DNA from 3 places in the Kosakonia radicincitans DSM 16656 genome. Region 2 is predicted to be linked to each of the others. Evidence: predicted binding sites of a transcription regulator. Region 2 holds the regulator's gene; each other region holds the start of a gene.
What was found. Region 2 encodes CRP, which controls carbon source genes, mostly activating them, when cyclic AMP is high. Its sites were predicted from a motif close to ATGTGANNNNNNTCACAT; they were not measured.
Positions count from the first base shown of each region.

Region 1 (3,281 bases), 2.6 Mb from region 2:
GGATTTCGCCGTGTTTCTTCCCGGCGAGCCGCATCAGGCGCTGTGCGCGGTGAATGAACCGATGACCGTGCGTAAAGCGGTGTTCAAAGTGCCGTGCGAACTGCTGGAGGGTTAACACCATGCCGCATGCTGTGGTTACTGGCGCCAGTTCCGGGATTGGCGAAGCCATTGTCGATAATTTGCTGGCGCAGGGCTGGCAGGTCACCGGGCTTGCACGTTCGCGGGTTGAACGGGCGCATCCTGCGTTTCGCAGCCTGCAAGTGGATTTAAGCGATGAGCAGGCGTTGCGCCAGGTGCTCGCAGAGGTACAAACGCCGCAGGCGGTGATCCACGCCGCCGGAATGATGGCTGCCGCGCCGCTTGGCGAGCTGGATGCGACAACCAGCCAGCGCCTGTGGCGGCTGCATGTGCAGGCCGCCGAAATGCTGGTTAACCACTTTGCGCCGCAGCTACAGCCAGGCGGACGAATTGTGGTGATTGGCAGCCGTACCTCGCGCGGTGCCGCCGGGCGTTCGCAGTATGTCGCCACCAAAGCGGCGCTGCTCGGGATGGTCAGAAGCTGGGCGGCAGAGCTGGCTCCGCGCGGGATCACCGCCAATGTGGTCGCGCCAGGAGCCACGCAAACGCCGATGCTCAGCGCGCCAGGACGGGAAAGCTCGCCGCCGAATGTACCACCGATCGGTCGGCTGATCGCACCAAGGGAAGTCGCAGCACTGGCGGGGTTTGTGCTCTCGCCGGATGCCGCAGCCATCACCGGCCAGGAGCTGGTGATCTGCGGCGGCGCATCATTAACATAACCATGAAATACCGGATGGCGCTGTGCTTATCAGATCTGGGCAAGCGCCGTGCTTACCGGAACAGGGAGCGAAATGAGTATTTTTGCTTCAACCAGGGCACAATCGCCCTGGCCGGATAAGACGAAGCCACTGCGGCGATGGAATTAGCGCAGATAGACTTTTCCCAGCAGATAGAGCGTCGCCTGGCCACCGATGAGCACGCGGTCGCCGCGCCATTCGCAGCGTAAATCGCCGCCGCGTGCGGAAACCTGCCGCGCCTGCATCACCGTTTTATTCAGCTTCTCGCCCCAGTACGGGATCAACATGCTGTGCGCCGAGCCGGTCACCGGATCTTCCGCCACCGATTCGCCCGGGCAGAAAAAGCGGCTGACAAAATCGTACTCATCCCCCGGCGCGGTCACGCAGACCATTTTTCCCAGCGGCTTCATGGCGGCGATATCCGGTCGTAACGCTTCCACCTGCGCCTGGTTCTCCAGCACTACCAGATAATCACGGGCCACGCGCACCTCTTTCGCCGTACTGATGCCCAGCGTTTGCAACAGCAGTTCCGGCGGCATGCTCACCTCTTGTGTTGCCCAGGCCGGAAAATCGAGCGTCAGCCAGTCACCGTTACGCGAGACCGTCAACGGGCCGACAAAACGGGTGGCGAAGAGAATTTCCGTCGACGGGTAATCCAGATATTCAAAAATCACGTGCGCGGCGGCAAGTGTGGCATGCCCGCAGAGGTTAATTTCCGCCTGCGTGGTAAACCAGCGCAGCTCAAAACCGGTGTCATTGCGGACAAAAAACGCGGTCTCGGATTGATTATGCTGCTGCGCCATTTTCAGCAACAGATCGTCAGGCAGCCATTCGGTAAGCGGGCACACGGCAGCGGCATTGCCGCCAAAAGTTTGGTCGCTAAACGCGTCCACCATATAAAAGTCAATTGTTTGCATAGCCGTTTCCTCTTTATCGTTCTCTGTTTCTGAACGCTATTGTCAACCGATGCAATCGGTATTTATTTGCTGAATGAAAAGTGAGATCTACATCACAAAATGTTTGTATTTTCGCCAACAAAAGCTTTAAGATCACTTCCTCTTCTTTTTTTTAACCAAGCAAGAACACCTTATGACTACGAATACCGTTTCACGAAAAGTCGCGTGGCTTCGGGTCGTAACGCTTGCCGTTGCTGCTTTCATTTTTAATACCACCGAGTTCGTGCCTGTGGGGTTACTGTCGGATATCGCTCAGAGTTTCGACATGGAGACCGCGCAGGTGGGGATTATGCTGACCATCTACGCCTGGGTTGTGGCGCTGATGTCGCTGCCCTTTATGCTGCTGACCAGCCAGATCGAGCGTCGTAATCTGTTGATTGGTTTGTTTGTGTTGTTTATTGCCAGCCATGTACTGTCGTTTCTGGCGTGGAACTTTAAGGTGCTGGTGATAAGCCGCATCGGTATTGCTTTCGCCCATGCGATTTTCTGGTCGATCACCGCCTCGCTGGCAATCCGCCTGGCGCCCGCCGGTAAACGCGCGCAGGCGCTGAGCCTGATCGCCACCGGTACCGCGCTGGCGATGGTGCTGGGCCTGCCGATTGGCCGCATTGTCGGGCAATATTTTGGCTGGCGCACCACCTTCTTTGCCATCGGTCTTGGCGCCCTCATCACACTGGTTTCTCTGATAAAACTGCTGCCGCCCCTGCCAAGCGAACACTCCGGATCGCTGAAAAGCCTGCCGCTGCTGTTCCGTCGTCCGGCGCTGATGAGCATCTACCTGCTGACGGTAGTCGTGGTGACCGCCCATTACACCGCTTACAGCTATATTGAGCCGTTTGTGCAGAATGTGGCTGGCTTTAGCGCCGGTTTCGCCACCGTACTGCTGCTGATCCTCGGCGGCGCGGGGATTATCGGCAGTATCTTGTTCGGCAAGCTGGGCAATCAGCACGCGTCCGGTCTGGTGTGTAGCGCGATTGGCCTGCTGGTGTTGTCGCTGGTGTTCATGCTGCCCGCTTCCGGCAGCGAGACGCATCTGGCGGTGCTGAGCGTTTTCTGGGGCATGGCGATCATGATTATCGGCCTCGGCATGCAGGTGAAAGTGCTGGCGCTGGCGCCCGATGCCACTGACGTAGCAATGGCGCTGTTTTCCGGCATTTTTAACATTGGCATTGGCGCCGGTGCGCTGGTTGGCAACCAGATCAGCCTGCACTGGTCGATGGATATCATCGGCTATGCGGGTGCGATCCCGGCGATTGCCGCGCTGGTATGGGCGGTGGTGATTTTCCGCCGCTGGCCGGTAAAACTGGAAGAACAGGTAAGCCACAGCCATATGTAGCGGCTCGTGGCTCAAAGTGTTTCGGACACCATTTTATCCATCACCGCGGTTTGCCAGTCAAACCACGGGTTCCAGGTCAGGCGGGCATGAATTTTACCCGCTTCGACCAGCCCCCAATCGGAATACCACACCTCTTCCCCCTTCAGACAGCGCTGCGCCGCATCGTCAGGCTGA
Region 1 is NZ_CP018016.1:2,962,574-2,965,854, forward strand. It holds gene Y71_RS14180 (NanQ anomerase/TabA/YiaL family protein) at 1-115, shown strand, start outside; gene Y71_RS14185 (SDR family NAD(P)-dependent oxidoreductase) at 120-797, shown strand; gene Y71_RS14190 (PhzF family phenazine biosynthesis protein) at 941-1,732, opposite strand; gene Y71_RS14195 (sugar transporter) at 1,905-3,107, shown strand; gene Y71_RS14200 (alpha/beta hydrolase) at 3,119-3,281, opposite strand, start outside.
Region 1: the regulator CRP is predicted to act here: its motif matches at 1,813-1,830, upstream of Y71_RS14190 (PhzF family phenazine biosynthesis protein).

Region 2 (3,281 bases):
TCTGCCATCAAATCGCGGATGTACAGAGGACGCTGCGTACGTAGTACGCGGGCGATGCGGCTAAAGTGCCAGGCGCAGAACTGGCCTACCGGATTATCCGGGTGCTGGCGGGCGATTTTTTCCAGCGCGCCAATTTGCTTCTCCATCGTGAAACGCGTCGGATACCGATGGTAGAGAATATCGTCCGCCAGCACGCGTAAACGGGCGGCAACGGTCTGCGCATTCCAGCGGATCACCTGCTCGGCATGGGTTTGTTCAACCAGTTTTTGTACTTCTTCCGGCTGGTGCAGGCTAACGGAAATATGCTCTTGCAAATCCAGCGCGACCTGGAAAACGCGCAGCAGGCGTTTGTAGTCGTTATGCTGATTGGCCGCCAGCATATGCAATTGTTGATAGCACTGGCTTATCATATCCACCGCTTTTTGCTGGCGTGCAAGCAGCGGCGGCAGGGCTTTTTCCGGATCGGCGTGCTGCGTCAGCAGGCTGTATTTGGCCTCGCAATAATCAGCCAGTTGCCGGTAGAGCAGGCTTAACGATTCGCGCAGCGGTTGTTCCCGCCACATCCAGAACCAGAACCAGTTAAACAGCCCGTACCACAGCGTGCCCAGCGCGTAGATCAGCAGTGGTTCCCACACCGGCATATTCCCGGCGAGGCTGAGCGTGAAGATGGCGGCAATCAGCGAGGCGGGCAGTAAGCGCGCGTGCAATGCGCTGATCTCGGCCGTGACGCCCAGTAGCAGGGTCAGCATGGTAAAGATCAGCGGCAGCGGAAGATCTTCCGCCAACAGCAATTGCACAGCCAGGCTGCTACCCGCAAACAGACTGCCGCCAATAATCAGGCGCTTAAAGAAACGCTTATGCGGCGTGTCGAGACCGGCAATATTGCAGCAAGCGGGAACGAGTGAGAAAAGCAGACCCTGTTGCAGATGGCCGACGAGCAGGCCAATCGCCACAGGCAGACATAACACCAGCGTTTGTCGCAGTGCGTAGTTGATTTCGGGGTGATAAATCAGCCTGCGCCACATGAGGAGAGAAAAACGGCGCGCCGGGTAAACGATGCGCCGTTTTACGGATTAACGTGTTCCGTATACCACGATGGTTTTACCGTGGGCGGAGATCAGGTTCTGATCTTCCAGCATTTTCAGGATGCGGCCGACAGTCTCACGGGAGCAGCCAACGATTTGGCCAATCTCCTGGCGAGTGATTTTAATCTGCATGCCGTCCGGGTGAGTCATTGCGTCCGGCTGTTTTGCCAGATTCAGCAGCGTCTGCGCGATACGGCCCGTTACGTCCAGGAACGCCAGGTTGCCGACTTTCTCCGAGGTCACCTGAAGGCGACGCGCCATCTGTGCGGAGAGGCGCATCAGAATATCCGGGTTCACCTGGATAAGCTGACGGAATTTTTTGTAGGAAATCTCGGCGACTTCACAAGCGGTCTTGGCGCGTACCCAGGCACTGCGCTCCTGACCTTCTTCGAACAAGCCCAGTTCACCGATAAAATCACCCTGATTAAGGTAAGAGAGAATCATCTCTTTACCTTCCTCATCCTTGATTAGCACTGCCACTGAGCCTTTAACGATGTAGTACAGCGTTTCCGCTTTTTCACCCTGGTGAATCAGCGTGCTCTTCGACGGGTACTTATGAATGTGGCAATGAGACAAGAACCATTCGAGAGTCGGGTCTGTTTGCGGTTTGCCAAGCACCATGCGCGGTTATCCTCTGTTATAAGCTGGCTCCGAAAGCGGGGATGTAGTTTCAGCCTGCTTCCGGGGTTGCAATCAAAGCTTCTCATGTCCTGAGAAGTAGGCCGTCAGCGTTATCTGCGGCCTCTAATCTACGATGTCATGCATACATGCGTAACATCCATTTATCTCTGTAGCATCCAGATTGTTTTAGCATAGGTTTTCACGCCTGTCTCCTGGTGTCTCGCTTCAGCATGACGCAGGTCGCCTTCCGTTGCGAGTTTTGTTATGTACGCGTAATCTGTGGAGAAAATTACTACTCCGGAGTGAATAAAATGCAGGCACGAGTGAAATGGGTTGAAGGGTTAACCTTCCTGGGTGAGTCCGCATCTGGCCACCAAATTCTGATGGACGGTAATTCCGGGGATAAAGCGCCAAGTCCGATGGAGATGGTGCTGATGGCTGCGGGCGGTTGCAGCGCAATTGACGTCGTTTCCATCCTGCAGAAAGGACGCCACGACGTGACCGACTGCGAAGTGAAGCTGACTTCCGAGCGCCGTGAAGAAGCGCCGCGTCTGTTTACGCACATCAATCTGCACTTTATCGTCACCGGTAAGGCGCTGAAAGACGCGGCGGTTTCCCGCGCGGTGGATCTGTCGGCAGAAAAATATTGCTCCGTAGCGTTGATGCTGGAGAAGGCCGTGAAGATCACCCACTCCTACGAGGTTATCGAAGCCTGATGCCCTGGCCCGGCGATCGGTTTGCCGGGCTACTTAATCTTTTTCCCTTCCATCAGCCGTTGCACCAGCGGCGTCATAATCAATTCCATCGCCAGCCCCATCTTGCCGCCCGGTACCACCAGCGTATCCATATGGGAAATAAACGAACCTTGCAGCATCGCCAACAGCCACGGGTAATCAATGCCCTGCAAATTCTGGAAGTGAATGACCACAAAGCTTTCATCGAGTGACGGAATGCCTTTTGCGGCAAAAGGGTTAGAAGTATCGACTGTCGGCACACGCTGGAAGTTGATGTGCGTACGGGAAAACTGCGGGGTGATAAAGTTGATGTAATCTTCCATCGAGCGAACCACCGAATCCATCACTGCTTCACGGGAGTGTCCGCGTTCGCTGGTGTCGCGAATCAGTTTCTGGATCCACTCCAGGTTGACGATCGGCACCACGCCAACCAGCAAATCAACGTGCCGCGCCACGTCATTTTGCGGTGTTACTACGCCGCCGTGCAGCCCTTCGTAAAACAGCACGTCGGTGGGTTCCGGCAGCGGTTGCCAGGGCGTAAACGTGCCCGGAACCTGATTCCACGGCACCGCTTCATCGTAGGTATGCAGATATTTACGCGTTTGCCCGGTTCCGCTCTGGCCATATTCGCTAAAGGTTTGTTCGAGCAGGCCAAAGTCATTGGCATCCGGGCCAAAGTAACTGATATGCCGCCCAAGATCGCGGGCTTTGCGGATCGCCATATCCATTTCCGGACGGGTATAGCGATGGAAGCTGTCACCTTCCACTTCTGCGGCATGCATATCGAGCTGGGCGAAGATTTTACGGAAGGCGACGCTGGTCGTGGTGGTTCCCGCGCCGC
Region 2 is NZ_CP018016.1:405,688-408,968, forward strand. It holds gene Y71_RS01865 (YccS/YhfK family putative transporter) at 1-1,025, opposite strand, end outside; gene crp (cAMP-activated global transcriptional regulator CRP) at 1,074-1,706, opposite strand; gene Y71_RS01880 (OsmC family protein) at 2,018-2,422, shown strand; gene Y71_RS01885 (phosphoribulokinase) at 2,452-3,281, opposite strand, start outside.

Region 3 (3,281 bases), 510 kb from region 2:
TCACTGTGCGTCGCCGCCAGGTTATCGGCAGCAAAACGGTGGCGTTTGAGCGTCATCACCAGTTGGGCAAACAGCGTTTCTGCCATGATATTGGCCAGCGGATCGGCTTTGGCGCTCTCATGCTCCAGTTGCGCAATCACCTGCCGTGCCTGCGCCATACCGGTGCTGCCAAGCCGCCAGTGCGGCGTTCTTGTCGTGCCGTTAAGTCCGGGAATATGCGCCGCCCAGTCGAGGTTAAGCGTCAATCGATCCGGGCAGTAGATGATATTTTGCAACACCAGATCGTTAACTGAAGCGTAAGAGTGGCAATCTTCGGCGCGGATATAAAACAGGTCGCCGCGCGTAATGCGGTAAGGACGGTCATTCAGCACATGCAGGCCGTTGCCGCGCCACACCATCACCAGTTCGCAAAATTCATGGGTGTGTTCAGCAAAGACATTTTGCGGATAGCGATCGGCCACCGCTACCGCTTGTCCGGCACGGGGAAAGAAATCCGCTTTGCGAAGAATCAGTTGGCCTGCCACACACTCACCTCTGCCTTGAACAACCTGAAATTATTAGCGGATCTTCGGCGACAAATCGGTGACAGCCTTCGCGTTACTGAAGCTGCGTATCGCGCCCCTGGCGGATATCGCGGGGCGACCAGTTGAATTCCCGGCGAAACAGGGTTGAGAAGTGATTGCTGTCGCCAAATCCGCAACGGAAAGCGATATCGGTGACGCTCTCGTCGCTGTGGCGCAACATGTGCCGCGCTTTGGTCAGCCTTAACCGGTTGAGATAGCGCTGCGGCGTCAGGCCCGTTGAATGCTTCAACTGGCGATGCAGCGTGCGCAAAGAGAGCGTGAACTGGTCGGCCAGCGTTTCCCAACAGACATCCTCGGCGAAGTGATCTTCCAGCCACAACATCAGTTGATTGAGGCGGGCATCGCTGCTGACAGCGCCCTCCTGCTGGCTCCCTTTACGCAGCATCACCAGCAGTTGCATAAACAGGATCTCGCGGTTCGCAATACCGTGGGTATCCATTTCGGGATCCATTTTTTCCATCTGCCCGATGATCTCCCGTACCTGCGCCAGCGTCTGCTGGCTCACCCGCCAGTGCGATGGATAGTGACCATCCTGCTCCTGCGGCAGTAACTGGTTCAAACCGGCAAGAAACTGGAAAGCCTCCGGCGAACGGTACAGCACATTGGTCAGGCACAGGTTATCGGTATGCTCATATAAGTGCCGATCATGGTCGCGGACAAAACAGACGGTGCCGCCGCTGATAGTGAAAGGCTGACCATTAAAAACGTGGATCCCGGTGCCGTGTTCAACGATCACAATTTCATGAAAATCATGATGATGCTCAGGGAAAGCCGCCTGCGGAAGCCGGGGTTCAATGGCAACAGGTGATTGACCTGCCGGGAAAAAATCCACGCTATGAAGTACGGTCATGATTGCCCCAATAATGAGAAACTTTCTCAAAATAGTAATTAAGGGTTATCAACCTCACCTTAAATTTTCGACAGCTTTTCGCGCATAGCCTGCCGTTTTTTCAAGAAACGACCGGAAAGATCGGGAAATGTGGCAACGGTCACAATGGCTTAAATCCCCGTCATTACTGGAAACTGTGAACTTTCTCACGTTCACCTTTGCTTTCTTGCCAGCGGCAATTGGCGGCTGTCAGTAGCAAGAAGGTACGCCTTACCCCTCTTTTTTAGACTGTCTGCAATGACTCTAAGAAGGACCCAATCATGACTTTTCGCCACTGTGTCGCAGTTGATTTAGGCGCCTCAAGCGGACGCGTCATGCTGGCGCGTTATGACAGCCAGCAGCGCATCCTTTCGCTTCGCGAAATCCACCGTTTTAGTAACTGTCTGCAAAAAGTGGACGGCTTTGATTGCTGGGATATCGACAGCCTGGAAAGCGAAATTCGCCTCGGCCTACTGAAGGTTTGCGAAGAAGGCATTCAGCCCGACAGCATCGGCATCGATACCTGGGGCGTCGATTACATTCTGATTAACCGCGACGGCCAGCGCGTCGGTCTGCCGATTGCTTACCGCGACGATCGCACCGATGGCGTGATGCAGCGTGCGATGCAGAATCCCGGCAAAGCCGATATTTATCGCCGCAGCGGCATCCAGTTTTTACCCTTCAACACGCTGTATCAGTTACGCGCGCTGACGGAACAACAGCCGGAGCTGATTGACCAGGTCGCGCATGCGCTGCTGATCCCTGATTACTTTAGCTACCGTCTGACCGGCCAATTGAACTGGGAATACACCAATGCCACCACCACGCAACTGGTCAATATCAACACCGATAACTGGGACGATACGCTGCTGGCGTGGGCGGGCGTTCCGGCCAGTTGGTTTGGCACGGCCACACATCCCGGCAATGTGATTGGTCACTGGATCTGCCCGCAGGGCAACGCGATTCCGGTGGTCGCCGTCGCCAGCCACGATACCGCCAGCGCGGTGATCGCCTCGCCGCTGGCGGATAAAGACGCAGCCTATTTGTCCTCCGGTACCTGGTCGTTAATGGGTTTTGAGAGCAAAACCCCTTACACCAGTGATGATGCGCTGGCGGCAAATATCACCAATGAAGGCGGCGCGGAAGGGCGCTACCGCGTGCTGAAAAACATTATGGGGTTGTGGCTGCTGCAACGGGTGCTGAGAGAACAACAGATAAGCGATCTGCCCGCGCTGATTGCCGTCACCGAACAGCTTGCGCCCTGCCGCTTTGTTATCAACCCAAACGACGATCGTTTTATTAACCCGCAGAACATGAGCGCCGAGCTTCAGGCCGCCTGCCGGGAAGCGGGCCAGCCTGTGCCGCAAAACGCTGCCGAACTGGCGCGCTGCATCTTCGACAGTCTCGCCCTGCTGTATGCCGACATCCTTGCCGAGCTAGCCTTTCTGCGCGGTAAGCCCTTCAGCCGCCTGCATATCGTCGGAGGCGGTTGCCAGAACCAGCTACTGAATCAGCTCTGCGCCGATGCCTGCGGGCTGCCGGTGGTGGCCGGTCCGGTGGAAGCCTCCACGCTCGGCAACATCGGCATTCAGCTTATGACGCTGGATGAACTGAGCAACGTCGATGATTTCCGTCAGGTGGTGGCGAGCAACCACAACCTGATCACTTTTACCCCTAATCCTGACCATGAAATCGCCCGTTACGTCGCGCGCTTTCAGCAAAAACGACAGACAAAGGAGCTTTGCGCATGACCACTCAACTTGAACACGCCTGGGAAATTGCCAAACAGCGCTTCGCCGCTGTGGGGATTGATGCCGAGGAGGCGCTGC
Region 3 is NZ_CP018016.1:5,716,442-5,719,722, forward strand. It holds gene rhaR (HTH-type transcriptional activator RhaR) at 1-524, opposite strand, end outside; gene rhaS (HTH-type transcriptional activator RhaS) at 598-1,434, opposite strand; gene rhaB (rhamnulokinase) at 1,734-3,203, shown strand; gene rhaA (L-rhamnose isomerase) at 3,200-3,281, shown strand, end outside.
Region 3: the regulator CRP is predicted to act here: its motif matches at 1,562-1,579, upstream of rhaS (HTH-type transcriptional activator RhaS).